2 regions of the Ruegeria sp. BH6 genome follow, and region 1 is predicted to be linked to the other one. Evidence: riboswitches for the same ligand, from Rfam matches in the RefSeq annotation. Region 1 holds a riboswitch; the other holds the start of a gene.
What was found. A riboswitch is a leader RNA that binds a small molecule or an ion and turns the genes downstream of it on or off. The one in region 1 is predicted to bind cobalamin.
Positions count from the first base shown of each region.

Region 1 (15,660 bases):
GCGCTGGCCGATCTGCCGGATGAATTGCGCAGGGACCTCGAAACCGTTTGGGGACGGCCCGAGGATGATCCAGCATTAGCAGACGGCGCTTTCAATTTCACCGCTTTGCGTCGTGGCAAGGCCCTGATCGCGCTGCAACCCGAACGCGGCACGCCCGAGTTGCGCGAGGATGATTACCACGACCTCTCACGCACCCCACGCCACGGCTATGTGGCCTTTTATCTGTGGCTGCGCAGAGGGTTGGGTGCGGATGCGCTGATCCATATCGGCGCGCATGGCACGCTGGAATGGCTGCCTGGCAAATCGGTCGCCCTGTCGGCGAATTGCTGGCCCGAGGCGCTGATCCGCGATCTGCCGGTGATCTACCCCTTCATCGTCAATGACCCCGGCGAGGCCGCGCAGGCCAAGCGCCGGATCGGGGCGGTCACGCTGGGTCATATCCCACCCCCGATGAAGGAAAGCGGCACGCCCGACCGGATGGTGCGGCTGGAATCCCTGCTGGACGAGTTTTCGAACGCCGACGGGCTGGACCCCAAGCGCCGGGACCGCCTGCAAGAAGATATCCGGGATGAGGCGCAGGCCATCGGGTTGGAAAACGACCTAGGTCTGGATCAGGCCACCTGCACTGCCGAGGCAATCACCCGCATCGACCGGTTTGTCTGCGATATCAAGGAAAGCCAGTTCGGTGACGGGTTGCACATCTTTGGTCGCACGCCTGAGGTCACCGGTAATTTTGACCCCGCCTCTTCCGTCCGTGCGGAACGCAGGGCTCTGCTTGACGCGCTGGCGGGAAAACGGATCGAGGCCGGACCGTCCGGCTCACCCTATCGTGGGCGGTCGGATGTGCTGCCTACCGGTCGGAACCTCTATACCACCGATCCGCGTTCGGTTCCTACCCGCGCCGCCTATACCCAAGGCGTGAAGCTGGCCGAAGAGCTGGTGCGGCGGCATTTGCAAGAGGAAGGTGATTATCCCAAGGGCCTGATCGTCGACCTATGGGGCTCGGCCACCATGCGCACGGCAGGCGAAGAATTCGCCATGGCGCTGCACCTGTTGGGCGTCAAGCCAATCTGGGACAAGGGGTCCGAGCGAGTGTCAGGCATCGAAGTGCTGCCAATCACCGATCTCAGCCGCCCTCGCCTAGATGTGACCCTGCGCGTATCGGGCCTGTTCCGCGACGTGTTCCCGACGCTTTCGGCACTGTTCGGTCAGGCCGTCCGTGCCTTGTCTGACCGTGATGAAGCCCCGGATTGGAACCCCTATGCCGGGCAAGCCCCTGCCGCGCGAGTCTTTGGCCCCGCGCCCGGCAGCTATGGCGTGAATATGACGCAACTGTCTGAAATCTATACCGATGAAGCCCGCGCGCAGGCGGGTGAAGCATGGCTGCAGGCAAGCTCTTTTGCGTTGGAGGGCGACCATATCGCGCAGGATGTCACCGGCATCACCGAACGCGTCGCCAATGCCGACAGCTTTGTCCACCTGCAGGACCTGACCGAGACCGACCTGCTGCTGGCCAACGACTATGCCACGCACGAGGCCGGGTTTGCCGCTGCCAAGACCGTCACCGGCGGCAGCGCGCAATTGTACCACCTCGACAATACCAACCCCGACACTCCCCGTGCTCGTACCCTGCCCGAAGAAATCAGCCGCGTGGTTCATGCCCGCGCTGCCAATCCCGGCTGGATTGCAGCGATGCAACGGCACGGGTTCCGCGGGGCCGCAGAGATCGCGGCGACGCTGGACCATATGGCGTCTTTTGCCCACCTGTCCGGCACAGTCGCTCCGCACCTGTTCGATCTGTACCACGATGCCACACTGGGTGACGCCGAGGTTGACGCCTTCCTGCAAGAGGCCAATCCGCAAGCACATCAAGCCATGCAGGACCGGTTCCGCGCATTGCTTGACGCGGGGTTGTGGAACACACGCCGGAACTCGATCCGCGCGGATCTGGAGGGGTTGGGATGAGCGCCCCCACCTCAAAACCTGTTGTTCAGGGCTGGTGCCCCGGCGCCCATCGTCCGATGATGTCGGGCGACGGACTGGTGGTGCGGGTGCGCCCCCGGTTGGCACGTCTGAATGCGACGCAGGCTTTGGGCTTGTGCGAGTTGGCCGAGCGGTTTGGCAATGGCACCATCGACCTGACCAACCGAGCCAACCTGCAATTACGTGGCGTGAAAGAGGCCGATCATCAATCGTTGCTTTCTGAGCTTTCCGCGCTGGATCTTTTGGACGCCGAGTCGGGCATCGAAGTACGCCGCAACATTCTGGTTTCACCGCTTTACGAAACGGGCGATCTGACCGCGCGGCTGACGCAATCTTTGATCCATCGACTGGCAGACCTGCCCGCCGTGCCTGCGAAATTCGGTTTTGCCATCGACACTGGCCCGGCCCGTCTGATGGCCGCGGATTCTGCGGATATCCGGCTGGAGACCGGCGCGGAGGGCCTGATCCTTCGCGCCGATGGATGCGAGACGGGGCGCGCCGTCTCAGAAGTCGAAGCCATAGACCAGCTTATCGCGTTGGCTGAATGGTTTGCCGAAAACCAAACCTCGGACAATCGCCGCATGGCCCGCGTGGTCGCAGCACAAGCTTTGCCTCTGGAATGGCAAGGCAGCCCAGCCAACGCTGTTGGCTCACCGCTACAACCTGGCATTTGTGAACTGGGCACACTTTATGGTGCAGCATTCGGGCAACTGCCTGCGCGGCGTCTGTTCAGCTTGATCGAGGACACAGGCGCTTCCGCCCTGCGGGTGACCCCCTGGCGGCTGTTCCTGCTGGAAGGCGGGGCGGCGATCCCGGCCCCGGCCTTTGTCACAGATGGCACCGATCCGCTGATGACCACCGACGCCTGCACCGGTGCACCGTTCTGCCCGCAGGCGCAGGTAGAAACCCGTGCTGTCGCCCGAGCGCTGGCACCGCATGTGGAAGGCAGCCTGCATGTCTCGGGCTGCTCAAAAGGATGCGCCCGAATGGGAACAGCGGATGTCACTTTGGTCGGTCGCGATGGGCGATTTGACCTTGTCAAACACGGCCGCGCAGGGGATGAGCCCTGCCAACGCGGGCTGACCCCCGAAACACTTATGACCATGGACCTGACCTGATGCCCTATGAATATGAAACCGATGGCGCAGCGATCTATAAGGAAAGCTTTGCCACCATTCGGTCCGAGGCCGATCTGGCCCGGTTCGACGCCGACGAAGAGCAGGTTGCCGTCCGCATGATCCATGCCGCCGGGATGGTCGGGCTGGAAGAGTTCGTGCATTTCTCGCCCGGTTTCGTCTCTGCTGCCCGCACCGCTTTGGAAAACGGCGCGCCGATCCTGTGTGACGCGCGTATGGTCAGCGAGGGCGTGACCCGGTTCCGCCTGCCCGCCGACAATGAGGTAATCTGCACCCTGCATGACGAACGCGTACGTCCGCTGGCCGCTGAGATGAGCAACACGCGCTCGGCCGCAGCGCTGGAGTTGTGGCGCCCGCATCTTGAAGGTGCTGTTGTGGCCATCGGCAATGCTCCGACTGCCCTGTTCCACCTGTTGAACATGCTGGAAGATCCCGACTGCCCGCGTCCTGCAGCCATCATCGGTTGCCCGGTGGGCTTTGTCGGCGCGGTCGAATCCAAGGACGCTTTGTGGGCGGCGCAACCGGTGCCATCCTGTATCGTCAAAGGTCGTCTGGGCGGCAGCGCCATCACCGTCGCCGCCGTCAACGCCATCGCGAGCCGCGCGGAATGAGCGCGGGCAAGATATACGGCGTCGGCCTTGGCCCCGGCGACCCGGACCTGATGAGCGTTCGGGCCGACCGTCTACTGCGCAATGCGCGCCACGTGGCGTTTTTCCGCAAACCTGGCCGCAGCGGTCAGGCACGCAAGATCGTCAATGGCATGATCCCCGGCGATGCTGTGGAATTTCCGATGGAATATCCCGTCACCACCGAAATCCCCCTAACCGATCCGCGTTATAACGAGCTGCTGTCTGCCTTCTACAAAGACTGCGCCGCGCATTTAAAAACCCTGTCGGATGAAGGTGAGGATGTGGTGGTTTTGTGTGAAGGTGACCCATTTTTCTATGGGTCTTTCATGCATCTTTACAGCCGCTTGCGTGACGAAGCTGACGTCGAGGTTGTTCCCGCCATCACCGGTATGTCCGGCGCGTGGACGGCAACCGGTGACCCGATCACGTGGGGCGATGATGTCCTGACCGTTCTGGTCGGCACACTCCCCGAAGATACTCTGGCGGAACGCATGGCGCAGACCGATGCTTTGGTGGTGATGAAGATCGGGCGCAACATCGAAAAGGTGAAACGGGCCCTGAAAACGGCTGGCCTGTATGATCGAGCATGGATCGTCGAATACGCTCAGATGCCGAACCAGACCGTGACGAAACTGTCCGAGGCATGTGACAAGGTCACCCCCTACTTCTCGATCATCATCGTGCATGGTCAGGGGCGGCGGCCATGAGCGGTTGGGTCAAGATCGCGGGACTCGGCCCCGGAAACGAGGACCTTGTAACGCCCGAAGTTTCCGCCGCATTGGCCGAGGCCACGGATATCGTCGGCTATATCCCTTACGTCGCGCGCGTGGCCGAACGCCCCGGCCTGACGCTGCACGCCAGCGACAATCGGGTCGAGATTGACAGGTCGCAGCACGCGTTGCAGATGGCGGCCGAGGGGAAACGCGTGGTCGTTGTGTCCTCGGGCGATCCAGGCGTGTTTGCCATGGCGGCCGCCGTGTTTGAAGCACTGGAAAATGGCCCTGTCGAATGGCGCGAAATTCCCATCGACGTGCTGCCGGGCATCACCGCGATGCTGGCCGCATCGGCGCGTGCTGGGGCACCTTTGGGGCATGATTTCTGTGCCATCAACCTCAGCGACAATCTGAAACCCTGGTCGCTGATCGAGAAACGTCTCCGATTGGCGGCGCAGGGTGATTTCGCGATGGCGTTTTACAACCCGCGCTCAAAATCCCGCCCCGAAGGCTTTGTTAAGGCGCTGGAAATCCTGCGCGAGGAATGTGAGCCCGAACGTCTGATCCTGTTCGCCCGCGCCGTATCTCGCGCGGATGAGGCGATCCGGGTTTCGACACTGGCCGAGGCAACGCCGGATATGGCGGACATGCAGACGGTGGTTATCGTGGGATCATCCCTGACTCGTGTGATTGATCGCAACAGCGCCCCGATCGTCTACACCCCGAGGTTCACACCGGAATGAGCCAGCCAGTCCAAAACCTGCGTTACGCTCGTCAGTTCGTGTCGTTGTGGCAGGATCGGACGGTCGATCATCAGTACGGGCAGGCCCAACGCCCGCGCGGCATCAATCTTGGCGCGTGCGCCGCTGCCGCCTGCGTTCTTGGACACGACCAATTCGATTTCATGGCGTTGCATCAGCGCCCGGTCACCCGCTTCGGTAAACGGCCCGCGCGACACAACCACATCGCAATTCGGCAAGGGCAATTTACCGGGTTCATCCACCAGCCGCAGCAGGTAGTGGTGTTGGGGCTGGGCGGCGAAGTCCTCAAGGTGCATCCGCCCTACCGCCAGAAAGACACGTTGCGCCAGGCCGGACAGGGCAGCCACTGCGCCGCCGATATCGGGAACGTACTGCCAGCGATCCCCGTCTTGCGCCGTCCAGGCCGGACGGGTCAGCGCAGCCAGCGGCAGCCCGGTATCGCGGCAGGCGGCAATGGCGTTCCGGCTCATTTGTGCGGCAAAGGGATGAGTGGCATCGATCACGTGGGTGATCGCGTGATCGCAAAGGTACTGCGCCAGCCCGTGCGCGCCGCCAAAACCACCGACACGCACGGGCAAGGGTTGCGGGCGGGGGTTATCGACCCGTCCGGCATAGGAATAGGTTGCCGGAACGCCCTGCGCGGTCACCGCCTTAGCCAGCGCGTTGGCCTCGGTCGTACCGCCAAGGATCAGGAGGTGTGTCATGCTTAAAGCTCCGTGGCTGACCGTTCTGGGCTTGGGCGAAGATGGACTGGATGGCCTGCCACCGGCAAGCCGTCAAGTGCTGGAACGCGCCGAAATCGTCATGGGCCCACCACGGCACCTGTCGCTGATCCCCGAGGCCGGTGCGCAAAGGGTTGAGTGGCCTGTGCCTTTCTCCGATGGCCTTCCGATGCTGGCCGGCTTTCGGGGCCGTCCGACTGTGGTTCTCGCCTCGGGCGATCCCTTCTGGTTTGGTGCAGGTTCAGTTATCGCGCGCAATTTCGAGGCTGGCGAATGGACTGCCCTGCCCGGCCAATCGACCTTTTCGCTGGCCGCTGCGCGATTGGGCTGGCCGCTAGAGACCACGCTGACCTTCGGCCTGCACGCAGCCCCGCTGACCCGGTTGCGTCCTGATCTGGCACCGGGGGTACGCGCCATCCTGCTGTTGCGGGACGGCAAGGCGGTGGCGGAACTGGCGACCTACCTAACCGAAACTGGATTTCCCGACACCCGCCTGCATGTGATGGAGGCTCTGGGCGGCCCTCGAGAACGGGCGCGCAGCGTATCGCTGACCGAAGCGCTGCTGGGCGGATTCGACCATCCGGTCTGCGTCGGGCTTGAAGTTGCAGGCGAAGGTCGCGCCTTTCCAAAGGCGTCGGGCAAGCCGGATGAGATATTCGAAACCGATGGTCAAATCACCAAGCGCCCCGTACGCGCGTTAACTCTGTCGGCATTGGCTCCGCAGCGGGGCGAACACCTTTGGGATATCGGCGGCGGCACGGGTTCGATCAGCATCGAATGGCTGATGTGTGACCCGACCCTGACGGCCACAACCATCGAACCCCGCGCAGATCGCGCCGAACGCATTCGGCGCAACGCTGATACGCTGGGCCAGGACCGATTGAATGTTGTGCACGGCACTGCTCCGGGCTCACTGGGTGGTCTGACCTTGCCGGACGTGGTTTTCATCGGCGGTGGTCTCAGCACCGAACTGATGGAATGGCTGCAAGCCGCCCTACCCAAAGGCACAAGGCTGGTCGCCAACGCGGTGACTTTGGAAAGCGAGGCTTTGCTGGGGCACTGGCAGAACAAGCTGGGCGGAGAGCTTTTGCGGATCGAGTTGGCGCAAGCCTCGGCGCTTGGTCCCCGGCGCGGCTGGAAGTCCGCTTATCCGGTGGTGCAGTGGAGCGTCACCCTATGATCGTCGCGGGATTGGGATTCTCATCTACGGCCACGTTGGACAGCTTGCGGGCGGCCTTTGATCGGGCCAGCGATGGGCAGCGCGTGGATGCGCTGGCCACGGTGGCGGACAAAGACGGCCATCCTGCGTTGATCGAATTCGCCTCGGCCATCGCACTGCCCTTGCATTTCGTCGCCCCTGCCGATCTGGCCGGGCAGCGCACGCTCACCTGCTCGAACCGCAGCCGCGCCACGTATGGCACCGGCAGCGTGGCCGAAGCATCCGCCCTTGCCGCTGCCGGGTCCGGCGCGCGGCTGACCTCACCCAGACAAATCTCAGACGACCGGCTGGCCACCTGCGCCATAGCCATCGGAGGACAAACATGACTGTTCATTTCATTGGCGCCGGACCGGGCGCTGCCGACCTTCTGACCCTGCGCGGACGTGATATCATCGCGTCTTGCCCGGTATGCCTATATGCCGGGTCGCTGGTGCCCGAGGAAATCCTTGGTCACTGTCCCGAGGACGCAAAGATCATAAACACCGCGTCGATGGATCTGGATCAGATCATGGCCGAGATCGAGACCGCACATCAGGCTGGTCAGGATGTGGCGCGCCTGCATTCCGGCGACCTGTCGGTCTGGTCAGCGATGGGTGAACAAATCAGACGGCTGAAAGAGATGGGCATCCCGGTCAGCGTGACACCGGGCGTGCCGTCCTTTGCTGCTGCGGCGGCTTCACTGGGAACCGAGCTGACCCTGCCTGGACTGGCACAATCTGTGGTGCTGACCCGGACGCCGGGCCGCGCGTCCTCGATGCCCGAAGGGGAAACGCTTGAGAACTTTGCCCGCACCGGCGCGACTTTAGCCATTCACCTGTCGATCGGCAATCTGGACAAGGTGATTGCCGATCTGACCCCAGCCTATGGTGCGGACTGCCCGGTGGCCGTGGTGTATCGCGCCAGTTGGCCGGATGAAAGGATCATCCGCGCCACGCTGGACACCTTGAAAGAGGCGCTGGATGAAAGCATCTCGCGCACCGCACTGATCATGGTGGGTCCGGCGCTGGCAGGCGAAGGGTTCGATGAAAGCTGCCTGTATTCAAAGGATTACGACCGTCGCTATCGCCCCCAAAGCGCCGATAGCCCGTGGTCAAGCTGGAGCCACGGTGATGACTAACCCCCCGGGTCTTCTGATTTCGGCTCCATCGTCGGGTACTGGTAAAACAACGGTCATGCTGGGCCTGTTGCGGGCCTTGGCCGAGGATGGGCTGACCGTGCAACCGTTCAAGAGCGGTCCGGACTACATTGATCCTGCCTTTCACCGGGCAGCAGCCGGGCGGGCCTCGTTTAATCTAGACAGTTGGGCTATGGGTGACCCGTTGCTGAGTGCGATTTCGGCGCAGGCTGAGGGTGCGGATATCGTGGTCGCCGAGGGATCGATGGGGCTGTTTGACGGCGTCGCCAAGCCGGGCGAGCTGGGGCACGGGTCCAGCGCCGAAACTGCCCAGCGCATGGGCTGGCCTGTGGTGCTGGTGCTGGATGTGGGCGGTCAGGCGCAATCAGCGGCGGCAACTGCACTGGGGTTTCGGATGTACAACCCCGACCTGCCGTTTGCCGGTGTGATCCTGAACCGTTGCGCAAGCCCCCGGCACGAGCGTCTGACCCGTCTGGGTATGGAGCGCGCGGGTCTGCCGGTTCTGGGCGTTTTACCCCGGCGCGGTGATCTGACCCTGCCGGAACGCCATCTGGGCCTGATACAGGCGGTCGAGCATCCTGATCTGGAAAGCGCAATTGTCGGCTATGCCGCGTTTCTGCGCGAACATGTGGATCTTGAGGCGGTCAAGGTGGCGGCCTCCTCAGGCCCCAATGGGCCGTCGTCAGCCGCGTTGCCGCGCCCTCCGGCGCAACGGATTGCGCTGGCCCGCGATGCCGCGTTTTCCTTTACCTATCCGCATTTGCTGGAAGGCTGGCGCGCGGCGGGTGCAGAAATTCTGCCGTTTTCACCTCTGGCGAACGAGGCACCTGCTTCCGATGCCGATCTGGTCTGGCTGCCCGGTGGCTATCCGGAATTGCATGCGGGCACACTGGCTGCCGCCGACACGTTCCAGACCGGACTGCGCAAACACGCTGAATCCAAACCCGTGCATGGGGAATGCGGTGGATACATGGCGCTGGGACAGGCCTTGATCGACAAAGACGGCGAGCGACATCAGATGGCAGGCCTGCTGGGGCTGGTGACCTCGTATGAAAAGCGCAAGTTCAATCTGGGATATCGGCGCGCAGAATTGCTGGCCCCGATGCCCGGTTTTGCAGCTGACACGGCTCTGCGGGGGCATGAATTCCATTATTCTTCGATCGTAGAACAGCCGGACGCACCGCTGGCGCGGGTGTTTGATGCTGAAGGTGCTGAAGGGCCGCAAACAGGTTCTGTGCGAGGAAACGTCTCCGGTACGTTCTTTCACCTGATCGCCGAGGCCTCGGCATGAGCGGTTTCGTATCCTTCATAGGTTCCGGCCCCGGCGATCCTGAGCTTTTGACCCTGAAGGCAGTCGACCGGATGCAAAAAGCAGATGCGGTGCTGTTTGATGACCTCAGCAGCGGCCCAATCCTTAGTCATGCGCATGACGATGCAGATCTGGTGGGCGTGGGCAAACGGGCCGGGCGACCCTCACCCAAGCAGGATCACGTAAGCCGCCTGTTGGTGGATTACGCCAAGACCGGTGCTCGCGTGGTGCGATTGAAATCTGGTGATGGCGGGTTGTTCGGCAGACTGGAGGAAGAACTGGTTGCCCTGCGCGCGGCCGGGATCGAATATGAAATCATCCCTGGCATCCCCTCGGCGGTTGCGGCGGCGGCAGCAGCAGGAATACCCCTGACACGACGCCTCACTGCGCGGCGGGTGCAATTTGTCACTGGCCACGATGTCAGTGGCAAACTGCCCGAAGATCTGAACCTGCCCGCGCTGGCCGATCCGGATGCAACGACTGTGGTGTTCATGGGCAAGCGGACCTTTCCCCTGTTGGTAAATGCACTGCATGAGCATGGCCTGCCGCTGGAAACACCAGCCCTGATAGCCGAATCCGTATCGACTCCCGACCAGAGCCTGCACCGTGCAACAATTGGCGCGCTGTCGCAAAAGCTGGAGGCCGAGATCGGCACAGCCCCGGCGCTGATCCTGTATGGCCCGTTGGCAGAGTTCGACGATGTTTGAGTTGTCTCTGATCGGAATTGGCACTGGCAACCCGGATCACGTGACCTTGCAAGGGGCAAATGCCATCCGCGATGCAGACCTAATCCTGATCCCGCACAAGGGCGAGAACAAGGCTGATCTGGCCGGGTTGCGCGAAGAGATCATTGCAGCTGTGACTGACACTCCGCCGCAGATCGCCTATTTCGACATTCCCAAGCGTCGGGCCGATGATGGTTATCTGCGCGGGGTCGACGAATGGCATGATGCCATTGCAGTGCGCTGGCACGAGGCGATTGCGGCCCACCCGAATGCGCGACAAGTGGCGCTGCTGATCTGGGGCGACCCGTCGCTTTATGACAGCTCGTTGCGAATCGCGTCGCGGCTGGACCCTGAGCCCACGACACGGGTGATCCCTGGCATCACCGCGCTGCAGGCATTGACGGCCGCACACGCCATCCCGATCAATGATCTGGGCGCGCCTTATGTTGTGACCACCGGACGGCGGATCAGGGATGAAGGCTGGCCGGCAAATGCCTCGAAAGCAGCGGTAATGCTGGATGGCGAGTGTTCGTTTCAATCCCTGGACATGGCCGATTATGACATCTGGTGGGGTGCCTATGTCGGCATGAAAGAGGAAATCCTGATCAAAGGCGCTTTGACCGATGTGGCGCAGGAGATTCTGGACACCCGCGCCAAGGCACGTGCCGATCATGGCTGGATCATGGATATCTATTTGCTGAAAAAGCGCGTGATCTGACCTAAAAGGTCGCAAATGACGATTGCACCAGCGGCACCATAGAGGCTAAATGAACGCGTCTGGTCCTGCCGGAGACATCCGGATGCTAAGAGGGAATGTGGTGCGACTGCCATGGCAGCCAAATCCACAGCCGCCCCCGCGACTGTAAGCGGAGAGCCCCTGTTCAACCAGCCACTCCTGTTCTCAGGGGGAAGGCGAACAGAGGCATCGACCCGCAAGCCAGGAGACCTGCCAGGCGACAATTGAAACACCGGCCGTCGGGTGCGGCGGCAAAGGAGAATAAAAGATGGCAACACAAACGCAAACAGCATCCGCCTCGCGCGCTGGTATCCTTCCGGTCATGTTCGCGGTGGTTCTGGGTCTGGGTATCATCACCCTGACCGGTCACGTACAGGCCGCGGCGCTGCATGACGCAGCACACGACGTGCGCCACGCGACCGGCTTCCCCTGCCACTAAGACCATGTTCAGTCGTATACTGACCAGCGCGTTGTTCGCTGGTGCTGCAGCGGGGCTGATAGCCGCCTTGCTGCAGTTGGTCTTTGTGCAACCTGTTTTGTTGCACGCGGAGCTGTACGAATCCGGCGAGTTGGTGCACTTCGGAGCCGAAGCCGTTTCGGCGCATCCCGAATTACCGGACATGTTCTCGGAACTGACCCGTGACGCGCTGAGCGTCATTTTCACCATGCTGACCTATACCGGTTACGCGCTGCTGATGGTTGCCCTGATGTCCGTGGCCGAAGGCCAGGGCCACACGATTGATGGCCGCACCGGCGTGCTTTGGGGTCTGGCTGGGTTCATCGCCTTTCATCTGGCGCCTGGCTTTACCCTGGCACCAGAGGTGCCTGGTGTAGCGGCGGCTGACGTCTATGCCCGACAGGTCTGGTGGTTTGCCACTGTTGGTGCTGCGCTTGTTGCGCTGTGGTTGATTGCGTTTGGCGGCAACCTGATCAGCTATGTGATCGCAGCAGCCCTGTTGCTGGCACCCCATCTGATCGGTGCGCCCGAACCGGATGTGTTCACCGGCCCCGTCCCGACCGAGATCGGCGCTCTGTTCGCCGCTCGCGCCTTTGGCATCGGTCTGGTGGCCTGGGTTCTGGTCGGTGCCTTTGCCGGGTATTTCTGGCAAAGCGAAGGCAAACGCGTCGAAGCAGCGGCCTGATCCTCTTATATAATGACGCGCCGGGTTCTGCCCGGCGCGTTTCTTTTTGCCCTAAAGGAAAGAAAAAATGGCACGCTCACTTGCCCTTTTTGCAATCGGCCTTGTGTTCGGTGGTGGTGCTGGTTTTGTGCTAGCGGCAGCCAATGGCGTCACGTTTGACGGCCACGATCATGGCGATCCATCCCATCACGGCGGCGCGCATGCCGAAGCGATGGCCCATGACCATTCGACCACGGTAAACCTGCCCGCAGGGGCGGACGCCCCCAGCGTTGCAATCGCGCTGACCCAGGACCCGATGGCCGGGTGGAACCTGCACGTCATGCCGCAGAATTTCCGGTTTGCCCCGGAAAACGCGTCAACAGCCGACGTAGACGGCGAAGGCCACGCGCATGTTTACATCAATGGCGAGAAACTAGCCCGGCTCTACGGCAACTGGATACACATCCCCGACCTTCCGAAGGGAGAGGTCGAGGTTTCGGTTTCGCTGAACGCAAACAGCCACAGCGCACTGACGGTCGACAACGTACCGGTCAGCGCTGCCGTGACCGTTCAGGTCGATTAAAGCGCCGGTATCCGCGCGCGCAAACACATCCGAAGTCGCCCGCAGGGTCGGGCGTCTTCGATCCAACCTGCGGGACTGTCCAAATAGGCTTTGCAGGTCGCGACGATGTCTTCGGCATCGGTAACGATATCGACCCCCGAAAACACGTAAGACGCCCGTCCTGCGGCCTGCAATGCCAATGCGGTCGGCTCAGCGCAGCCACTGAAACAGGCGTGATCAGAGATGACGACCCGACCATTCAGCCCTGCACGCACCAGCGCGTTATCCACGGCCTGCCTCTCGGCCACTCGGTCACGCGTTCCCGCACAACTGCTGCAAATCAATAGGCGTATCGGGTCCACGTGTGGCCTCGTGTTTGATGGTTTGCATGTTTCTGCGGCTTTCTGGACGTCGGCGCAATCCTGAATACGCACGGAAATGTGCGTGCGCGGAACTCGAATTTCTGGCATCACTCAGACAGTCACATTGAACGAGGCACCGTCATGCGCACGCTTTTGGGTTTGCTCTGTCTTCTCGCCCTGCCTGTCCGGGCCGAGGAACCATTGTCGGGTTGGGCAGTGTATCCAACCGTCAAAAGCTATGAGGAACTGGTCGCGGATACGAAGGCTGCGGTGAAGGAAAACGGGTTGATCGTGGTCACGCAGGCTGGTCCGACCAAGGCGGCTGCGGCCCGTGGCATCACTATACCCGGCAATCTGGTGATCGGTGCCTTCAACAACGACTATGCCGTGCGCGTTCTGGAAACCTCTGTCAGTGCAATGATCGAAGCGCCCATTCGTTTTTACGTGACTGAGAACGACGACGGCACCGCCACCCTGTCCTACAAAACGCCCAGCTTTGTCTTTGCCCCCTATGTGTACGAGGGCGGAGAGCCTTTGCGCGATATTGCCCAAGAACTTGACACAAAGTTTCAGTCAGTGGCGGAATCCGCAGCCAAATAGTCACACTGACGTGAACCTGCTTGCGTCTGGCTACGTCCTCCGCAATCTGCTGAGCAACGAAAACTTCGGAGCATAACGAATGCAGGACCTCTCCCCCCGCGCGGCTGACCTTTTGGCCCAAAGACTATACGAGGCCGGATGCCGCTACGCTTTTGGCATGCCAGGCGGAGAGGTTCTGACGCTGGTGGATGCTCTGGAACAGGTTGGGATCACCTTTCACCTGACCAAACACGAAAACGCCGCCGGCTTCATGGCAGAGGCGGTTCACCACCGTGATGGCGCGCCTGCTATTCTGGTGGCCACTCTGGGCCCCGGCGCGATGAACGGGATCAACGTTGTGGCCAACGCGCTGCAGGACCGGGTGCCGATGATCGTTCTGACCGGCTGTGTCGATGCGGATGAGGCACTGACCTATACTCATCAGGTGATGGATCACGCGCAGGTTTACCGCTCGATCACCAAGGGCACGTTCACGCTGACGGCCCAAGGCGCAGACGTGGTTGCTGACAGAGCGGTTTCGCTGGCCACACAGCCCCGCCCCGGTCCGGTTCATATTGACGTGCCGATCTCGGTCGCGGATACGCGCGTATCCGGGAGCAAACGCCGCCGTCTGGTCAAACCCGCTGCGGTCGCGCCCGAAGGGAACTGTGTTGAGAAAGCCCGCCGCTGGGTGACCGAGGCCGAACGCCCCATCGCGATCGTGGGTCTGGACGTGCTTTATGACGACTCGCGCAATGTGGTGCAGGCGTTTCTGGAACATTTCAAAATCCCCTTCGTGACCACCTACAAAGCTAAGGGCGTCGTGCCCGAGGATCATCCTTTGTGCCTGGGCGGCGCAGGTTTGTCGCCCTTGGCCGACAAGCATCTGGTGCCGTTGGTCGAACAATCCGATCTGGTGCTGTGTCTGGGGTATGACCCGATTGAAATGCGCCCTGGCTGGCGCGAGATCTGGGACCCCGAGGAAAAGCGCGTCATCGATATCTCGGCCGTCGTCAACGATCATTACATGCATCAAGCCGGGTTGAATCTGGTCGCCCACACGGGCGCCACGCTAGAAGCCATCGCCAAGGGGAACCCCGCCCGAGCGACGTGGCCGGGTGGTGAACCCGCGCAAGTTAAGGCCGCGCTAGCGCAGGCCTTCCCCGTGGATGATGACTGGGGCCCGGCGGCCGTGATCGCCGAATCTCGCGCCGCCCTGCCCGCTGATACGCTGGCCACCGCTGACAGCGGCGCGCATCGCATCCTGCTGAGCCAGATGTGGGAGTGCCACGAAGAACGCGGGCTGATCCAATCCTCGGCCCTGTGTACCATGGGCTGCGCCGTACCGATGGCCATTGGCCTGAAACTGGCTGAGCCTGACCGCCCGGTCATCAGTTTCTCGGGCGATGCTGGTTTTCTGATGGTTGCCGGAGAGCTGTCGACCGCAGCCGAGATGGGCTGCAATCCGATTTTTCTGGTCTTTGTCGACGCCAGTCTTGCGCTGATCGAGTTGAAACAGCGCCAGCGTCAGATGGGCAATATGGGCGTGGATTTCGACCGCCACGACTTTGCCGCCATGGGGCAAGCCTTTGGTGGCTATGGACATACCGTCCGCAACCGCGCAGAACTGCGGTCGGCGCTGGAGCAGGCGGTCAAAGCCGACCGCTTTACTGTCATCGCTGCAGAAATCGAGCGTGGAGGATATGATGGCCGGATCTGAGGGACCGCTGAAAGGCGTCAAGGTGCTGGATCTCAGCCGCATTCTGGCTGGGCCAACCTGTACGCAGCTGCTGGGCGATTTGGGCGCCAACGTCATCAAGATCGAAAACCCGGCCAGTGGCGGCGATGATACCCGGCAATGGGGCCCTCCTTACGTTGAAGACGCTCAGGGCAACCGCTCGGACCTGAGTGCGTATTTCATGTCGGCCAACCGCAACAAGAAATCCGTCGCCATCGACATCACTACGC
Region 1 covers NZ_JBQFSR010000002.1:488,500-504,159, forward strand. Annotated here, with positions in the region: gene cobN (cobaltochelatase subunit CobN) at 1-1,965, shown strand, start outside; gene cobG (precorrin-3B synthase) at 1,962-3,101, shown strand; gene ACR0B8_RS07705 (precorrin-8X methylmutase) at 3,101-3,730, shown strand; gene ACR0B8_RS07710 (precorrin-2 C(20)-methyltransferase) at 3,727-4,455, shown strand; gene cobJ (precorrin-3B C(17)-methyltransferase) at 4,452-5,204, shown strand; gene ACR0B8_RS07720 (cobalt-precorrin-6A reductase) at 5,177-5,926, opposite strand; gene cbiE (precorrin-6y C5,15-methyltransferase (decarboxylating) subunit CbiE) at 5,925-7,124, shown strand; gene ACR0B8_RS07730 (cobalamin biosynthesis protein) at 7,121-7,489, shown strand; gene cobM (precorrin-4 C(11)-methyltransferase) at 7,486-8,280, shown strand; gene ACR0B8_RS07740 (cobyrinic acid a,c-diamide synthase CobB) at 8,273-9,589, shown strand; gene cobA (uroporphyrinogen-III C-methyltransferase) at 9,586-10,314, shown strand; gene cobF (precorrin-6A synthase (deacetylating)) at 10,307-11,050, shown strand; cobalamin riboswitch at 11,094-11,300, shown strand; gene ACR0B8_RS07755 (CbtB domain-containing protein) at 11,337-11,507, shown strand; gene ACR0B8_RS07760 (CbtA family protein) at 11,512-12,210, shown strand; gene ACR0B8_RS07765 (hypothetical protein) at 12,278-12,772, shown strand; gene ACR0B8_RS07770 (DUF1636 family protein) at 12,769-13,113, opposite strand; gene ACR0B8_RS07775 (DUF302 domain-containing protein) at 13,255-13,713, shown strand; gene ACR0B8_RS07780 (thiamine pyrophosphate-binding protein) at 13,793-15,412, shown strand; gene ACR0B8_RS07785 (CaiB/BaiF CoA transferase family protein) at 15,399-15,660, shown strand, end outside.

Region 2 (15,660 bases), on a different contig from region 1:
CGCGTTTTCCTTTTCATAGATCGTCTCGCCGCCGCCTTCGTTGACGACAGTGACTGCCCAGCGGTTGCCGGTCCATCGCTGCAGGGCGGTCCCCAGGCGTTGCGCCAACTGGGCCGAGGCACGCTGGGTCGGTTGGAATTCGATACGCCCGGGTTGATAGGCTGCAAGCCGCAAAGACCGCTTGACCTCATCCAGAAGCACGCCGTCCCGGTTTGCGCGGATCAGTTCGACCACATGATCGAAGGTCGGATAGCGTGCCAGGGCGGCCTGCACATCCTGCGCCAACGCCGCGCTGGGAGCGCCGCCGCCCCCTCCATGGGCGGGAGCTGCGTAAGAAGATGACACCGGCACTTGCGTCTGAACCGCGGCATGCGATGGTGCCGGTATCCCGCCACCGGGTCCGCCATTTGGCGGTGGGGGCGTGTCTTGCAGACGTTTGATCAACTCTTCCGGGCTGGGCAGGTCTGCCACATGGGTCAGTCGGATCACTGCCATTTCAGCTGCCATCATTGCATTTGGGGCCGCCGAGACCTCTTCGAGCGCTTTAAGCAACATCTGCCACATCCGGGTCAGGACGCGCATCGGCAGGGCCTCGGCCATTTGTTGACCACGCGCGCGCTCGTCCGGCGAAACGGTTGGATCATTGGCTGCGTCTGGCGTGATTTTAACCACAGAGACCCAATGGGTGATCTCGGCCAGATCGCGTAGCACGGCCAGCGGATCGGCTCCTTCGGCATATTGCCCGCCCAACTCGGTCAGCGCGCCTGCAGCGTCCCCGCGCAGGATCATGTCCATCAGATCCAGTACCCGACCGCGATCAGCCAGGCCCAGCATCGCGCGGACCTGATCAGCGCTGGTTTCACCCGCACCGTGCGAGATCGCCTGATCCAGCAGCGAGGTCGCGTCCCGGGCCGAACCCTCGGCTGCACGGGTGATCAGCGCCAGCGCGTCATCCGCGATCTGAGCGTTTTCCGCCGCCGCAATCTTGCCGAGCAGGCCGATCATGTCCTCGGGTTCGATCCGGCGCAGGTCGAACCGTTGGCAGCGCGACAGAACCGTCACTGGCACTTTACGAATCTCGGTTGTGGCAAAGATGAACTTCACATGCTCGGGCGGTTCCTCAAGCGTCTTGAGCAGCGCGTTGAACGCACTGGTCGACAGCATGTGGACCTCGTCGATAATGTAGATCTTGTAGCGCGCACTAGCCGCGCGATAGCGGACGCTGTCGATGATCTCGCGAATATCGTTCACACCGGTGCGGCTGGCGGCGTCCATCTCCATCACATCGACGTGGCGGCCTTCCATGATGGCCACGCAATGCTCGCATTGGCCGCAGGGTTCCGTGGTCGGCTTACCCTCGCCATCGGGGCCGATGCAGTTCATGCCCTTGGCGATGATCCGGGCCGTGGTGGTTTTGCCGGTACCGCGAATGCCGGTCATGATGAAGGCCTGCGCGATGCGGTCGGCCTCGAACGCGTTTTTCAGCGTGCGCACCATGGCATCCTGACCGACGAGATCGGCAAAAGTTTCCGGGCGGTATTTGCGGGCAAGAACCTGATAGGCGGGGCTGGGCGTGTCGTTCATATCTGCTCTGTCGGATTCGGGTTCCGATGCAGCGTAGAGACCCCCGCCGCCCGCGTCCACAGCAGGCTTGGGTGAATTTCGGTTTGCAGCACAATTTGCACGCCTTAGAAGCGAGTATCAGGGAGGGTCCGTAGTGAGCCAGTTCGGACTTCATTCAGTTCAGATTGGAAAAGGCACCGTTGCCTTGTCGCCCCTTCCGGGGCGCGGTGGCGGGTATACGCGGGACTTGGGAATGATCCGCGACTGGCAGCCGGATCTTGTGATCTCGATGACAACCGAGGTCGAAATACTGCAAGAGGGCGCAAGTGGGCTTGGCGAAGACCTGCACGCACTCAATATCGCATGGGTGCATCTGCCGGTTGCGGATTTCGGTGCGCCGCCCCCTGAGGTTGACGCGGCGTGGTGCAGTGTCAGCCCTGCGGCGACTGATATCCTGTCCTGCGGGGGGCGGGTGCTGGTGCATTGCCGGGGCGGCTGTGGCCGGTCCGGGATGATCGTGCTGCGCCTTATGGTCGAGCATGGCGAAGACCCCGAGACAGCGTTGACCCGTTTGCGGGCGGTGCGGTCCTGCGCCGTCGAGACCGACGGCCAGATGGAATGGGCAGCCCTTGGGCGGACGCGCGACTAGATCAGAGCGCCACCTGTCGTTCTGCCTGTGCCACCGGGTTGGGCGGGATCGCTGTGACCTCAAGCATGGCGCAGGGGGGGGTGGTTAGCATGCCTGCGGGGCGCATGGTCACATCCTGGCCGAACATCATATCTGCGTAAGCATCCAGCGACTCGAGGGGCGCATCCTCGCTTGTTCCACAAAAGACCCGGATCAAGTCTTTTTGCGCGCGAAACCGTGCGCTGCATCCTTGCGCGCAATAAGCCAGCTCAGTGCTGCCGTCGAACTCAAAATCAGGCGTCGTCGCAGGAACGGCCACGTCCATCGCCTGTACGATCGCGCGCGCCACCTGCGCCAGCGCCGGACAGGTTTTTCCTGTGCGTTGGCAAACGGTTGCGGTAAATTGGTGTGTCTTTGTCTTCCAGATCATATTGCGCCCTCCGCGCGTGGAACGGGGGCATGGATCAGGTGTGACAGCGTGCTGACGACCTGCCCGGACACCCCGCCCGAGTTTCGGTTTCTTGTTCGATGGCAGGTCTCCTGACTTGCGGGTCGTTGCGTTGCCGACCTTCCCAGCCTTGCGGCCAGTGGTGTTTCGGCATTGCTCACCGCTTACAGTTGCGGGGGCAGTCGCGGCCTTGGTTCGTTCCGGTATTCCGGGCAGAACCGCACCGTGTTCCCTTTTCATCCCGCCCCGGGGACCGGGGACGAGAACCATCACCCAATCGCTAGCGGGTAGGGGTGACCTGAGTCAAGCCGCCTTTTGGTGGGGCAAAGTGGACGCGTGGTCATGCGGAAACAGGATTGACTTAGGGTGGCAAAAGATGCCGTTTGGGGTGGTGAACTAATCGGTTCAGATTGAGGGCGCCATGCTGGATACCGCACAAGCTGTTTTAACCGAGGATTTTCAGTTTCCTTCTGGTTCGACCCAACTGTCGGCTCGGCTGTACCTGCCGGTGGCCGAACCTGGGATCGCAGTGGTGATCCACAGCGCCACCGGAGTGCCGCGCGACTATTATCAGCATTTCGCACGCTGGTTGGCTGCGGAACATGGCATTGCCTGTCTGACCTATGATTACAGCGATTTCGGTCATTCGCAGAGCAGGCCATTGAAGTCAGCTCAGGCCACGATGGCGGATTGGGCGCTGATCGACATGCCTGCGGCTCGGGCCGAGATGCGCAGGCGATACCCCGACGCGCAGCACTGGAGCATCGGCCATTCCGTCGGCGGTATGCTGGGGCCGATTCAACCCGATATTGATCAGATCGACCGTATGATCTGCGTCTGCGCCGGGCCGGTGACTGTGTCGGACCATCCCTGGCCTTATCGGGCGTTGGCTTTGCTGTTTTGGTACGGACACGCGCCCCTGGCCGTAAAAGCGCTGGGTTACCTGCCGGGCAAGGCACTAGGATTCGGATCGAACCTGCCTGCCAGCGTCTATTGGCAGTGGCGCCGCTGGTGTACTGCGCCGCGCAACTACCTGCCCGAAATCGGCGTGTCCTTGCCCGAGGCCCGCTGGGCACAGTCAGACACACCAGTGGATCTGTTCAGCTTTGAGGATGACGATCTGGTTCCAAAGAACGCGGTCTGGCGGCTGGCTGATCTGTACGGGCCCAACGCACGCCGCCATTTGTTGTCTCCGGCCGAGTTCGGACTGTCCGAGGTTGGCCATATCGGTGCCTTTGCCCGGCGCAATTCGGCTGTCTGGCCACGGTTGATTGCCTAGGCCTGTTCGCAACAATTCAATGTCGGAAGTTTAAGTGAGAGGTTGGACATCGACCCAAGCGGGGCTCGTTGTGGCTGCTTCCTTCCGGACCTGACCAGGTTGGCGAGGCGCTCGCCCGCGCCAACCTCTCGGGGTCTGATATAGGCAACGGGCGCAGGAAACACAACCCGTCAGAGCGTCAAACGGATCAGCAAAAAGCCCTCATCGTCTTCTCCGACGACGTGGGGGTCATATTCTTCAAGCTCGGCAATGTGGGTTTGTGCCTTCGGGCCGGTTCTTAATAGCGCAGTCGCGCCCTGCATCGAGGCAAAGCCAAAAGGATAGGACGCATATTGCAAGGGATCTTGCGGCAGTGCGCCGGACAGATAGTCCTGCAAGACGCGCTGAACAGGCAGGTTCGGCAGCGCGATGGGCTCGGCCTGATCAACAAAGGGAAAGTGACCCCCGCCATTGGCACGGTAATTGTTCAGTGCGACGACGAACCGTTGATCGGCGGCCATCGGTTGGCCGTCAAAGCGAATGTTGCGAATGCGCCGGTTGACGGGGTCGATCAAGTGACCGCCAGCGTCGAACCGAGCCGGTTGAGAGAGATCAAATTGATAAGTAAGCCCCTGTATAATATCAAAATTATGCCCCGCCCTGTTGATGTCGACCAATGTGGTCTGATGTCCCGGCGTAATCTGGTTGAACACGCCTGCAGACATCTCAAGCCAGTCGCTGATCTGCTCTCCGGTGACAACTACCGCCTGCAGCTCATTGGGAAACGCATACATGTCGTTGACATGGCGCAGGCATATCTGGCCGGGCGGGACGTCGGTGAAAAACCGGGGGCCGGCACGCCCCCCGAACTTTGAAGGCGCGGTCGCGGACAGAACAGGAAAATCCGCAAATGACGTGTCCTGCAGATAGGGCCGCAGGGCTGCTGCCTGGGCCGCGGCGGTCAGAACCAAACCTCTGTCCGGGGCGCAAAAACTGAAATAGCTGTGCAAATGCTGATCGGTCTGGCCAACGGGTTGCGCCGTGCGCCGCCGGGTTTCCGAATGGCCCCGGGCGAAAAGGCGCGCCAAAACAGGGTCTTCCTGGATAAGCTTGGGTGAGCCGTCGGGTTTGGTTGGGCATATCGAACGCAGACTGACGCGATGATCCTGAACGGTCCAATGGCCATTTCCCGCCCTGTCCAATGTCAGGTCGATCACCCCCAGAAATGACCCGGACGCACCGGGCATGACCACCGGCTTTCCGTGAACCAGACCCCGATTTGCATCGACGTGCTCAATCCCGTCATGTGCGTTTCCGGGCAGTGTCAGATGTGAATGCCCGGCAATCAGCGCATCAATTCCTTCGATACCAGCCAGCGGGATGACGGCGTTTTCCAATCCCGTTTCCGGTTCGGCCGACCCTATCCCTGTATGCGCCAATGCAAGGATCAAATCGCAACCCTGCGCTTTCAGATTCGTCACTTTTTGTGCGGCGCAAGTCAGGATATCTTCGATGACGACCTTGCCTTGCAGCAAGTGTGCTTCCCATTTGGCTGTCTGCGGTGGCAGGACTGAGAACGCACCAATTTTCAGTGTAACATGTTGATCATAAAATTTTATTTCTCGATTCAAAATCGCATGATCTTGCCAGCAGGAGGGGGCGTCTTGTCGGTGTGCATTGCTGCAAATCACCGGGCACGCAGCATCTACAACTACACGGTCCAGCGTTTCCAGCCCAAAGCCGAAATCATGATTTCCGAGGCCGATTGCGTCATAACCCAGCTCGGAAAATGCTTGCATCAGGATGTGCGGTGCATTTTCGGATTGAACCGCCCATTCCCCCAGTGGCGTGCCTTGCAGTGAATCTCCGTTGTCGCACAGAACCACCAGAGCACCCTGCGCTTCGGCCTCGGACCTGGCTGCGCGGATCAGGCTGGCGGTGCGGGTAAATCCGATTGAGGGGTCGGGGGTGTCCGAATAATAATCGAAGCCGCATAGATTCATATGCAGATCGGATGTTGCCAGAACCCGTATCTTCATTGGTGCGCGGGGCGGGAGAAGGGGATGTGTCAAATTTCTACTTCTGGCGGTTATATGTTAATCATTTTCTCCAAAAAGTATAATAAATGCAACTTGCATAGCGTGCTTTCAGTCAATTTACGACTTCAAGTTTTCGGGTGGTGCGAATTGGCATTGCAACATTGGCATTGCAACAAAAGGGCAGCCGTGGCAGCCCTGTGCCGACGACCCAAGGGAAATCCTATGAAACACGCGGAACTGGTGACATTTGGCAGCTCGGGCCTTGATCGCGCGGCGCATATTCGAGGGAATGCAGACCATTTGGCGCAGGTGCGCGCGCATCCGCAAGCGACCTGCCTGTTGCTGTGGCGTGGTAAGCCGCTGGTTCAGGGGGAAGCACTGGACCGCCTGGGGTTGATTCCCATGACCCACGGACTGGTACAAAACGGCCCGGGCGGCAGTATTGAAGAACCTGTATTTCTGGGACTTTCAGACGGTGATCCGGTTTTTGCGCTGGATATCTCGGGCTGGTCCCCCGAGGGGCTGGACATGTCGCAGGTCGGTGCCTTTATCGACCCGTCGGAACAGCAGCACCCGGACCTGCCAACAGGCCATGTCTTTGCTGAGTTGCGCCGGATCATGACCCGACTGTCTACCCGCGATGCGGAATTGGCTGCGGCCGCCAAGGCCGTTATTGGCTGGCACGAAACGCATCGGTTCTGTGCCCGTTGTGGGGCACCCAGCGAAGTATCCCAAGCTGGATGGCAGCGCAGTTGCGCCGAATGCGGTGGGCAGCATTTTCCGCGCACCGATCCGGTGGTCATTATGCTGATCACCCATGGGGATTCGGTTTTGATGGGGCGATCACCGGGCTGGCCCGAAGGGATGTATTCCCTGCTGGCTGGATTTGTCGAACCCGGAGAAACGCTTGAGGCAGCGGTTCGACGTGAGGTGATGGAAGAGGCAGGCGTGCCGGTTGGCCCGGTCAGCTATCTATCCAGCCAACCCTGGCCATTCCCGGCCTCGCTGATGTTTGGTTGCGCGGGTGAGGCGTTGTCGCGCGAGATCACCATTGATCCGGTGGAAATCGAAGATGCAATGTGGGTCAGCAAGCCCGAGATGATGCAGGCCTTTGCCGGGGAACACCCGGTCCTGCTGCCAGCTCGCAAGGGGGCCATTGCGCATTTCCTGCTGCAAAACTGGCTTGCGGATACGCTGGACTGACAAAATACTAGGCCAATAGACAAGAGGCCCACGAACCATCATGCAGTTTACAGCACGCGAAGATATCGAAGCCCCGATCAATGCGGTGTTCGAAATGGTCGCTGACTTTGAGCGGTTCGAACGCATGGCCATGCGCCGGGGGATCGAAGTAAGGCGCATGTCGGGTCATATGGGTGTTGTGCCCGGTACGCAGTGGGAAACCGAGTTCAACCTGCGTGGCAAGCCCCGCCATGTTGCGATTGAGATGGCTGAATGCGACCCGCCTGCCTTGATGAGGTTTCAGGCAGCAAGCAAGGGCATGAACGGGACAACAACTGTCGAGTTTCTGGCCTTGTCGCAGCGCCGCACCCGCTTGAGTGTCGAGATGGCGCTGGCGGCGAAAACGCTGCCGGCCCGGTTGTTGCTGCAGTCACTGAGACTGGGCCAGTCGCGGTTCCGACGACAATTCCAACTGCGGCTCAGCGAGTTCGCGCGCGAGATGGAAGAACGCCATCTGCACGGTTCCTGACAGGAGGCAAATGGACAATTTGATCATCCGACAGGCCGGTTGGGACGACGTCCAAGGCATTTCAGACGTGTTGCGTGAAATCACTGCTGCCGGAAAACGCACAAGACCGAGTGACCCGGGCTTTGTACTGACGAACTATGTCGGGCACCCGGATCAGTTGACATGTGTCTTGGCACTCATAGAAACCCGAATTTTGGGTTTCCAGTCCATGAAACGGGCGGTCGCAGCCAATCCTTACGGAGTACAAGTCGGCTGGGGAATCATCGGTACCCACATTCGACCCTCGGCCGCGCGTTGCGGGGTGGGGCGGGCCTTGTTTCAGGCAACATTGAAGGTTGCCAAAGAGCAGGGCATTCCCGCCATCGACGCCACCATTGCGGCGAGTAACGCCGAAGGTTTGGCCTATTACTCCGCAATGGGGTTTATCGATTACAGATCACACGAAGGGGCTGTGTGCAAAGCCTACACAGTTGGATGAAACCAGGCGCTTACCCGCGCGAATGCGCTGCCGGGTAGACGCCCAGTACTTCGACATTGGTGGTGAAATGCTCCAGCTCTTCCATGGCCAGCTGCACGTTGCGGTCTTCGGGGTGCCCGACGATATCGGCATAAAACTGGGTCGCGGTGAATGACCCGTCGACCATATAGCTTTCCAGCTTTGTCATGTTGATACCGTTGGTGGCAAAGCCGCCCATCGCTTTGTACAGCGCAGCCGGAATGTTGCGCACCTGAAACACGAAGCTGGTGATCATGCCATGCGGGCCGCGTCGGGACATGTCCGCCTGCCGCGACATAACCAGGAACCGCGTGGTGTTGTTGTCCTGATCTTCGATGTGACGGGCCAGCACGTTCAGCCCATAGATTTCGCCCGCCAGCTCACTGGCCAGTGCCGCAGAATGCAAATCACCTTGCTCCGAGACCTCACGCGCGGCGCGCGCGTTGTCGGGGCTGACGCGGCCGCGAATGTCGTGTTCTTTCAGAAAGCCTGCGCATTGCGGCAGTAGAACCAAATGCGAATGCGCCTCGGTGATATCTTCAAGCGTTGCCCCGGGGACGGCTAGCAGATTGATATGCACGCGTACGAAGGCCTCATCAATGATGTGCAGCCCACTATGGGGCAGCAGGCGGTGAATATCGGCCACCCGGCCATAGGTGGTGTTTTCGACCGGCAGCATCGCCAGATCAGCTTCGCCTGACCGAACCGATTCGATCACATCTTCGAAAGTACGGCAGGGCAGGGCCTCCATATCGGGGCGTGCATTGCGGCAGGCCTCGTGGCTATAGGCGCCTGGTTCTCCCTGAAATGCGATACGATTGCTCATTTGGTCGATTCCGTGCAACAAGTTCTACAATTGGGCGTTTAGTCGCGGTGTCTATACCTTGCCTCTTGCAAGGGGAAGCCTTAGACACCCCGCAGACAGCTGAAATGGACTCGCGATCAATGTTCGACACGATGACAGTTACCAAGGCCGCCGCAGGCCTGTTTGGCACCTTCCTGGTGCTTCTTCTGGCCAAATGGGGTGCCGAAGTTCTTTACCATGCGGATGGGCATGGCGAGACAGCCTCTTACATTATCGAAACCGAAAGCGCTGGTGAAAGCGCCGACGGTGAAGAAGTGGTCTTCGAAGATATGCTGGCCGCCGCCGATCCGGAAAAAGGCGCCCGTGTCTTCCGTAAATGCACCGCCTGCCACAAGCTGGAGGACGGCGCAAACGGTACCGGCCCCTACTTGTACGGTGTCGTAGATCGCCCGGTTGCATCTGCCAACGGCTTCACCGGCTATTCAGCCTCGATGCAGGCCCATGGCGGCAATTGGACTCCCGAAGCGCTGGATGCGTTCCTCGAGCGCCCAAGTGCTTACATCTCGGGTACTTCGATGAGCTTTGCCGGTCTGAAGAAACCGCAAGAGCGCGCCGATCTGATCGCGTATCTGCAGACCATCGGCAACTGATCCTTTGATCAAAGCATGATTTTCAAAGCCGCTGCCTCGCGCAGCGGCTTTTTTTTGCCTAAGAAAAACTTCACAAAGTGTTCACGCATTCTAAACTTGAACCTGACAGTGCTGGTCATTTAGCTGGCGCGAACAAGATAAAAGACACAACGACCCAGAGGATGAGCAAAATGATATCCAATCGACTTACTGCACAGGCGCGCTCGGTGGATATTAAGGGTTGGTCGCACGCTTTGATGTTTGGGTTGATTGTGGTCATGCTGACCTCGGCTCAACTTTTTGCGGAAGAAAAGATAATTAAAAGCCACGGATTCTCGGAATTCGGCGATCTGAAATACCCCGAAGGTTTCGCTCATTTCGACTATGTGAACCCCGACGCCCCGCGCGGGGGAGAGCTATCTTATGCGGCGCAGGGCACGTTCTCTAGCTTGAACCCGTTTACGCGGAAAGGGCGCGCGGGTGCGCGGTCTGCTGACCAATATGAAACCCTGCTGGTTCCATCCTATGATGAGCCCGCGGCCTATTACGGGTTGCTGGCCGAAAGCCTAGAATACCCCGAAAGTCAGGATTGGGTTATTTTCAACATGCGGCCCGAGGCCCGGTTTTCCGACGGCAGCCCCGTGACAGCCGAGGATGTTGTGTTTTCCCACAATCTGCTGCTGGATCAGGGGCTGAAATCTTATGCAGATGCGGTGCGCAAACGTATCCCACGCGCCGAGGCACTGGATGAACATAGGGTCAAATTCTATTTCGCACCGGATATCTCGCGCCGGGCATTGATCTCGCAGGTGGGCGGAACGCCGGTGTTTTCCAAAGCCTGGTTCGAAGCAGACCCGGAAAATCGGCGTCTGGATGAACCGCGTTTGGTTCAGGGGGTTGGTTCGGCCCCCTATGTTCTGGACAGCTATGACATCAACCGGCGCATCGTTTACAAACGCAACCCCGATTATTGGGGCGATCAGGTCAACGTAAACGTGGGTCGCAACAACTATGACACCATCAGGATCGAGTATTTCAGCGACTCGATTGCCGCGATGGAGGGATTCAAGGCAGGTACGTTCACGTTGCGGCAGGAAAACAACTCGAAAAGCTGGGCGACCGCCTATGATTTTCCGGCCATTGCGAACGGCTCAGTCATTCGGGACGAGTTGGCGAATGGAAACGTGCCATCTGCGTCGGGCTTCATCATGAATCTTGATCGCCCACAGTTGCAGGATCCGCGTGTTCGCGAAGCCATCCAGCTTGGTTATAATTTCGAATGGACCAACGAAAGCCTGCAGTACGGGTTGTTCCAACAGCGCAGTTCGTTCTGGGAAGGCACGCACCTTGAGGCGACTGGCCTGCCCGAAGGGCGTGAATTGGAGGTGCTGCAAAGCCTCGGCGATGCGTTGGACCCGGACGTTCTAACCGAGGAACCGGTCAGCGCCCATGAATCGCGCCCGGCGCGTCAGAACGACCGTCGCAACCTGCGCGCGGCGATGAAGCTGTTGGACGAGGCCGGTTGGCTGGTTGGTGATGACGGCATTCGCCGGAACGACAAGGGTGAAGTGTTGTCGATCGAGTTTTTGTCGGACCAGCCGACGCTGGACCGCATTGTTCAGCCCTTTGTCGACAACCTGCGGGCAATGGGTATCGACGCGCTGTATAACCGGGTGGACAATGCCCAGTTCACGCTACGCCGCCGGGATCGGGATTTTGACATGATCGTCGGCGGGTATCCGAAATCACTGCAGCCTTCGACTGGCCTGTATCAGCAATTCGGGACCGAGGCGGCCTCGTATTCCGTATTCAACCCGTCGGGTGCGCATGGTCCCGATATTGAACCATTGATCGACAACATCGTTGCCGCCACCGAAAGTGAGGAGCTTTTCGCCAATGTCCGCGCGTTGGACCGTGTTCTGAGGGCTAAGCGGATCATGGTTCCAACATGGTATCTGGGCAAATATTGGGTCGCGTATTGGGACATGTACGAATACCCGGAAAACCTGCCACCCTATGCGTTGGGCGTGGAAGACCTGTGGTGGATCAACGCCGAGAAAGAAGCCGAGTTGAAATCCTCGGGCGCGTTGAGGTAATCCGCCCCCATGGGAGCATATATTCTAAGACGCCTGTTGCTGGTCATCCCCACATTGCTTGGGATCATGATCGTCAATTTCACGCTGGTTCAGTTTGTCCCCGGTGGTCCGATTGAACAGATGATCGCCCAGATGCAAGGGGGCGGTGACGTGTTCGAAGGCATCGCAGGCGGCGGCAGCGATATCGAGCAGCAAACCAGCAGCGTGAATGACCGTTATATCGGCGCGCGCGGATTGCCGCCCGAATTTATCGAAGAGTTGGAAAAGGAATTTGGATTCGACAAACCTCCGGTCGAACGGTTCCTTGACATGTTGGGCAACTACATGACGTTGGATTTCGGCGAGAGTTATTTTCGCTCGATCAGCGTGATTGATCTAGTGCTGGAAAAAATGCCCGTTTCAATCTCGCTGGGCCTGTGGTCCACATTGATTGCCTATCTGGTGTCGATCCCGCTGGGTATTCGCAAGGCGGTCAAGGATGGTTCAAAGTTCGATACCTGGACCAGTGGCACCATCATTGTGGCCTATGCCATTCCCGGCTTCCTGTTTGCGATCCTGCTGCTGGTGCTGTTTGCCGGTGGGTCCTACTGGCAAATCTTCCCGCTGCGGGGGCTGACCTCGGACAATTGGGACAGCCTTAGCCTGATCGGCAAGATCGCGGATTATTTCTGGCACATCACACTACCGGTCATTGCCCTGACGATTTCCGCCTTTGCGACGCTGACGCTGCTGACCAAAAACTCGTTTCTGGATGAGATCAAAAAGCAATATGTCATGACCGCTCGCGCAAAAGGTTTGAGCGAGGGCAGGGTGCTGTATGGCCACGTGTTCCGCAATGCCATGCTGATCGTGATCGCAGGCTTTCCGGCGGTGTTCATTGGCGTCTTCTTCGGAAGTTCGATCATTATCGAGACGATCTTCTCACTCGATGGTCTGGGCCGTCTGGGGTTCGAGGCAGCAGTCGCACGCGACTACCCGGTGATCTTTGGCACGCTGTTCATCTTTGGCCTGATGGGTCTTGTCGTCGGTATCGTCAGCGATCTGATGTATGTGCTGGTTGACCCGCGCATCGATTTCGAAAAGCGGGAGGGGTAAATGGCGCTTTCCCCCCTCAATCAGCGCCGGTGGCGTAATTTCCGGCGCAATGGCCGGGCTTTTTGGTCGCTGATCATCTTCTCGGTACTGTTCGGTATCTCGCTGTTTGCCGAGTTCATCGCGAACGACAAGCCGATCCTGGTGAAATACCGGGGTGAGTTTTACACGCCGATCTTCAATTTTTACCCGGAAACTGAATTCGGCGGGGATTTCCAAACCGAAGCAATCTATCGCGATCCCGAGGTGCAGTGTCTGATCGACAGCGGCGGGCTTGAGGAGTGTTTCGACGATCCAGAAGGGATCATTGACGAAATCAAAGACGGGACCTTTCAGGCCGAGGGGTTTGAACGCGGTTGGGCGATCTGGCCGCTGATTCCATATTCCTTCAACACCAGTGTGGATCGTCCGGGGGCCGCACCGCTGCCGCCCAATGGGCAGAACCTGTTGGGAACCGATGACACCAAGCGCGATGTGTTGGCTCGGGTCATCTATGGCTTCCGCTTGTCGATCCTGTTCACATTGATGGTCACAGGGGCCGCCAGCCTGATTGGCATTTTCGCCGGTGCAATTCAGGGCTTTTTCGGCGGCTGGTTGGATTTGGTCTTTCAGCGCATCATCGAGATCTGGTCGGCCACCCCTTCGCTGTACGTGATCATCATCATGTTCGCCATTCTGGGTCGAAGTTTCTGGCTGCTGGTGGCGTTGATGATCCTGTTCAGTTGGACCGGATTAGTCGGCGTTGTCCGGGCCGAATTCCTGCGCGCGCGCAATCTGGAATATGTCCGCGCGGCACGGGCGTTGGGCGTGGGCAACATGACGATCATGTTCCGCCACATGCTGCCCAACGCGATGGTTGCGACGCTGACATTCATGCCCTTCATCGTCACTGGCACCATTGGCGGATTGGCCTCGCTGGATTTCTTGGGCTTTGGCTTGCCGTCTTCGGCGCCGTCGCTGGGGGAATTGACCTTGCAGGCGAAACAGAACCTGCAGGCACCTTGGCTGGCCTTCACTGCGTTCTTCACCTTTGCCATCATGTTGTCGCTGCTGGTCTTCATCTTTGAAGGCGTTCGCGATGCGTTTGACCCCAGAAAGACCTTCTCATGAGCCTTTTGGATGTGAAAAATCTCAAGGTCTCGTTCAAGCAGGACGGGCAGGTGAGCGCGGCGGTCAAAGGTGTTTCGTTCACCGTGGACCGGGGGGAAACCGTCGCACTTGTGGGGGAATCCGGATCAGGCAAGTCGGTTACGGCATTGTCCACCGTGTCGTTGCTGGGGGACAGTGCTATCGTCGAAGGTTCGGTCACCTATGACGGTGATGAGATGATCGGCGCCTCGCAAGACAAGCTGATGGACGTGCGCGGCAATGATATCAGCTTTATTTTTCAAGAGCCGATGACCTCGTTGAACCCGCTGCACACAATCCAAAAGCAGATGGCAGAATCGCTGGCCCTGCACCAGGGTCTGAGCGGAGATGCGGCACGCACACGTATTGTCGAACTGCTGACCAAGGTGGGGATTCGTGATCCGCAGGATCGGTTGGACAGCTATCCACACCAGTTGTCCGGCGGGCAGCGGCAGCGGGTCATGATCGCAATGGCGCTGGCCAACAAGCCCGACATTCTGATCGCGGATGAACCGACAACTGCCCTGGACGTGACCATTCAGGCTCAGATTCTGGAGTTGTTGGCCGAGCTGCAAAAGTCAGAGAATATGGGGATGCTGTTCATCACCCATGATCTGGGAATTGTGCGGCGCATCGCCGACCGGGTTTGCGTGATGAAGGATGGTGAGATCGTCGAGACCGGCGCCACTGCCGAGATCTTCAACAACCCGCAGCACCCCTATACGCAGAAACTGCTGGGGGCCGAGCCCTCGGGTCATCCCGACCCCGTCGCCCCCGAGGCCGAAGAGGTCGCCCGTACCGATCACCTGAAGGTCTGGTTCCCGATCCAGCGCGGGTTTTTGAAACGGACCGTGGGCCATGTGAAGGCAGTGAACGACGCCACGCTTAGCGTGCGCGCGGGCGAGACGGTAGGCATTGTCGGTGAAAGCGGGTCTGGTAAGACGACGCTGGCGCTGGCGATCATGCGCCTGATTGCGTCCGAAGGCGCCATCACTTTCCGCGAACAGGACGTGCGCCGCTGGTCCACGCGAGAGTTGCGGCGGTTGCGCAAAGACATGCAGATCGTGTTCCAGGACCCGTTTGGCAGCCTTAGCCCGCGGATGACCTGCATGCAGATCATTGCCGAGGGCTTGGCGATCCATAAGGTCGACCCCCACCGTGCCCCGCGCGAATTGGTGGCCGAGGTGATGACCGAAGTGGGGTTGGACCCGGCGGCAATGGACCGATACCCGCATGAATTCTCGGGCGGACAGCGTCAGCGTATCGCGATAGCGCGCGCCATGGTGTTGCGGCCCAAGCTACTGGTACTGGACGAACCGACCAGCGCGCTGGACATGACGGTGCAGGTGCAGATCGTTGATCTTTTGCGCAATCTTCAGCGGAAATACGGGCTGGCCTATCTGTTCATCAGCCACGACCTGAAGGTGGTCCGGGCGATGTCTCACAATGTGATTGTCATGCGGAACGGAGATGTCATCGAAATGGGTGCGGCTGAAGATTTGTTCGAAAATGCTCAGACAGATTATACCCGTGAACTGATTGCGGCAGCGGGGTAGGGTGAGTTCCTACCCGCGCGGCAAAGGGTTATAGACCCAGATCTTTCTTCAATTTGTTGAACTTTCTTTGGTGCGGGTTGCCTCTGACTTGCGAACGGATACTGTGGCGATACCAGTTTGACTTCTCAGGGATAAACCTCTCCCAGATTGTTCCGTCCGGGGCTGTCACAAACTCCCAACATTCTTCGAAACGTTTGTATTGCCTCGCCCC
Region 2 covers NZ_JBQFSR010000010.1:109,836-125,495, forward strand. Annotated here, with positions in the region: gene ACR0B8_RS18095 (DNA polymerase III subunit gamma/tau) at 1-1,584, opposite strand, end outside; gene ACR0B8_RS18100 (protein-tyrosine phosphatase family protein) at 1,718-2,212, shown strand; gene ACR0B8_RS18105 (hypothetical protein) at 2,214-2,621, opposite strand; cobalamin riboswitch at 2,705-2,925, opposite strand; gene ACR0B8_RS18110 (alpha/beta hydrolase family protein) at 3,061-3,918, shown strand; RNA gene ffs (signal recognition particle sRNA small type) at 3,951-4,049, opposite strand; gene ACR0B8_RS18120 (bifunctional 2',3'-cyclic-nucleotide 2'-phosphodiesterase/3'-nucleotidase) at 4,089-5,969, opposite strand; gene nudC (NAD(+) diphosphatase) at 6,159-7,139, shown strand; gene ACR0B8_RS18130 (SRPBCC family protein) at 7,180-7,647, shown strand; gene ACR0B8_RS18135 (N-acetyltransferase family protein) at 7,658-8,125, shown strand; gene ACR0B8_RS18140 (prephenate dehydratase) at 8,136-8,969, opposite strand; gene ACR0B8_RS18145 (c-type cytochrome) at 9,089-9,598, shown strand; gene ACR0B8_RS18150 (extracellular solute-binding protein) at 9,835-11,673, shown strand; gene ACR0B8_RS18155 (microcin C ABC transporter permease YejB) at 11,683-12,768, shown strand; gene ACR0B8_RS18160 (ABC transporter permease) at 12,769-13,875, shown strand; gene ACR0B8_RS18165 (ABC transporter ATP-binding protein) at 13,872-15,449, shown strand; gene ACR0B8_RS18170 (DUF995 domain-containing protein) at 15,478-15,660, opposite strand, start outside.
Region 2: it holds a riboswitch for cobalamin, as region 1 does, so the genes downstream of both, ACR0B8_RS18105 (hypothetical protein) here and ACR0B8_RS07755 (CbtB domain-containing protein) in region 1, are expected to answer to the same signal.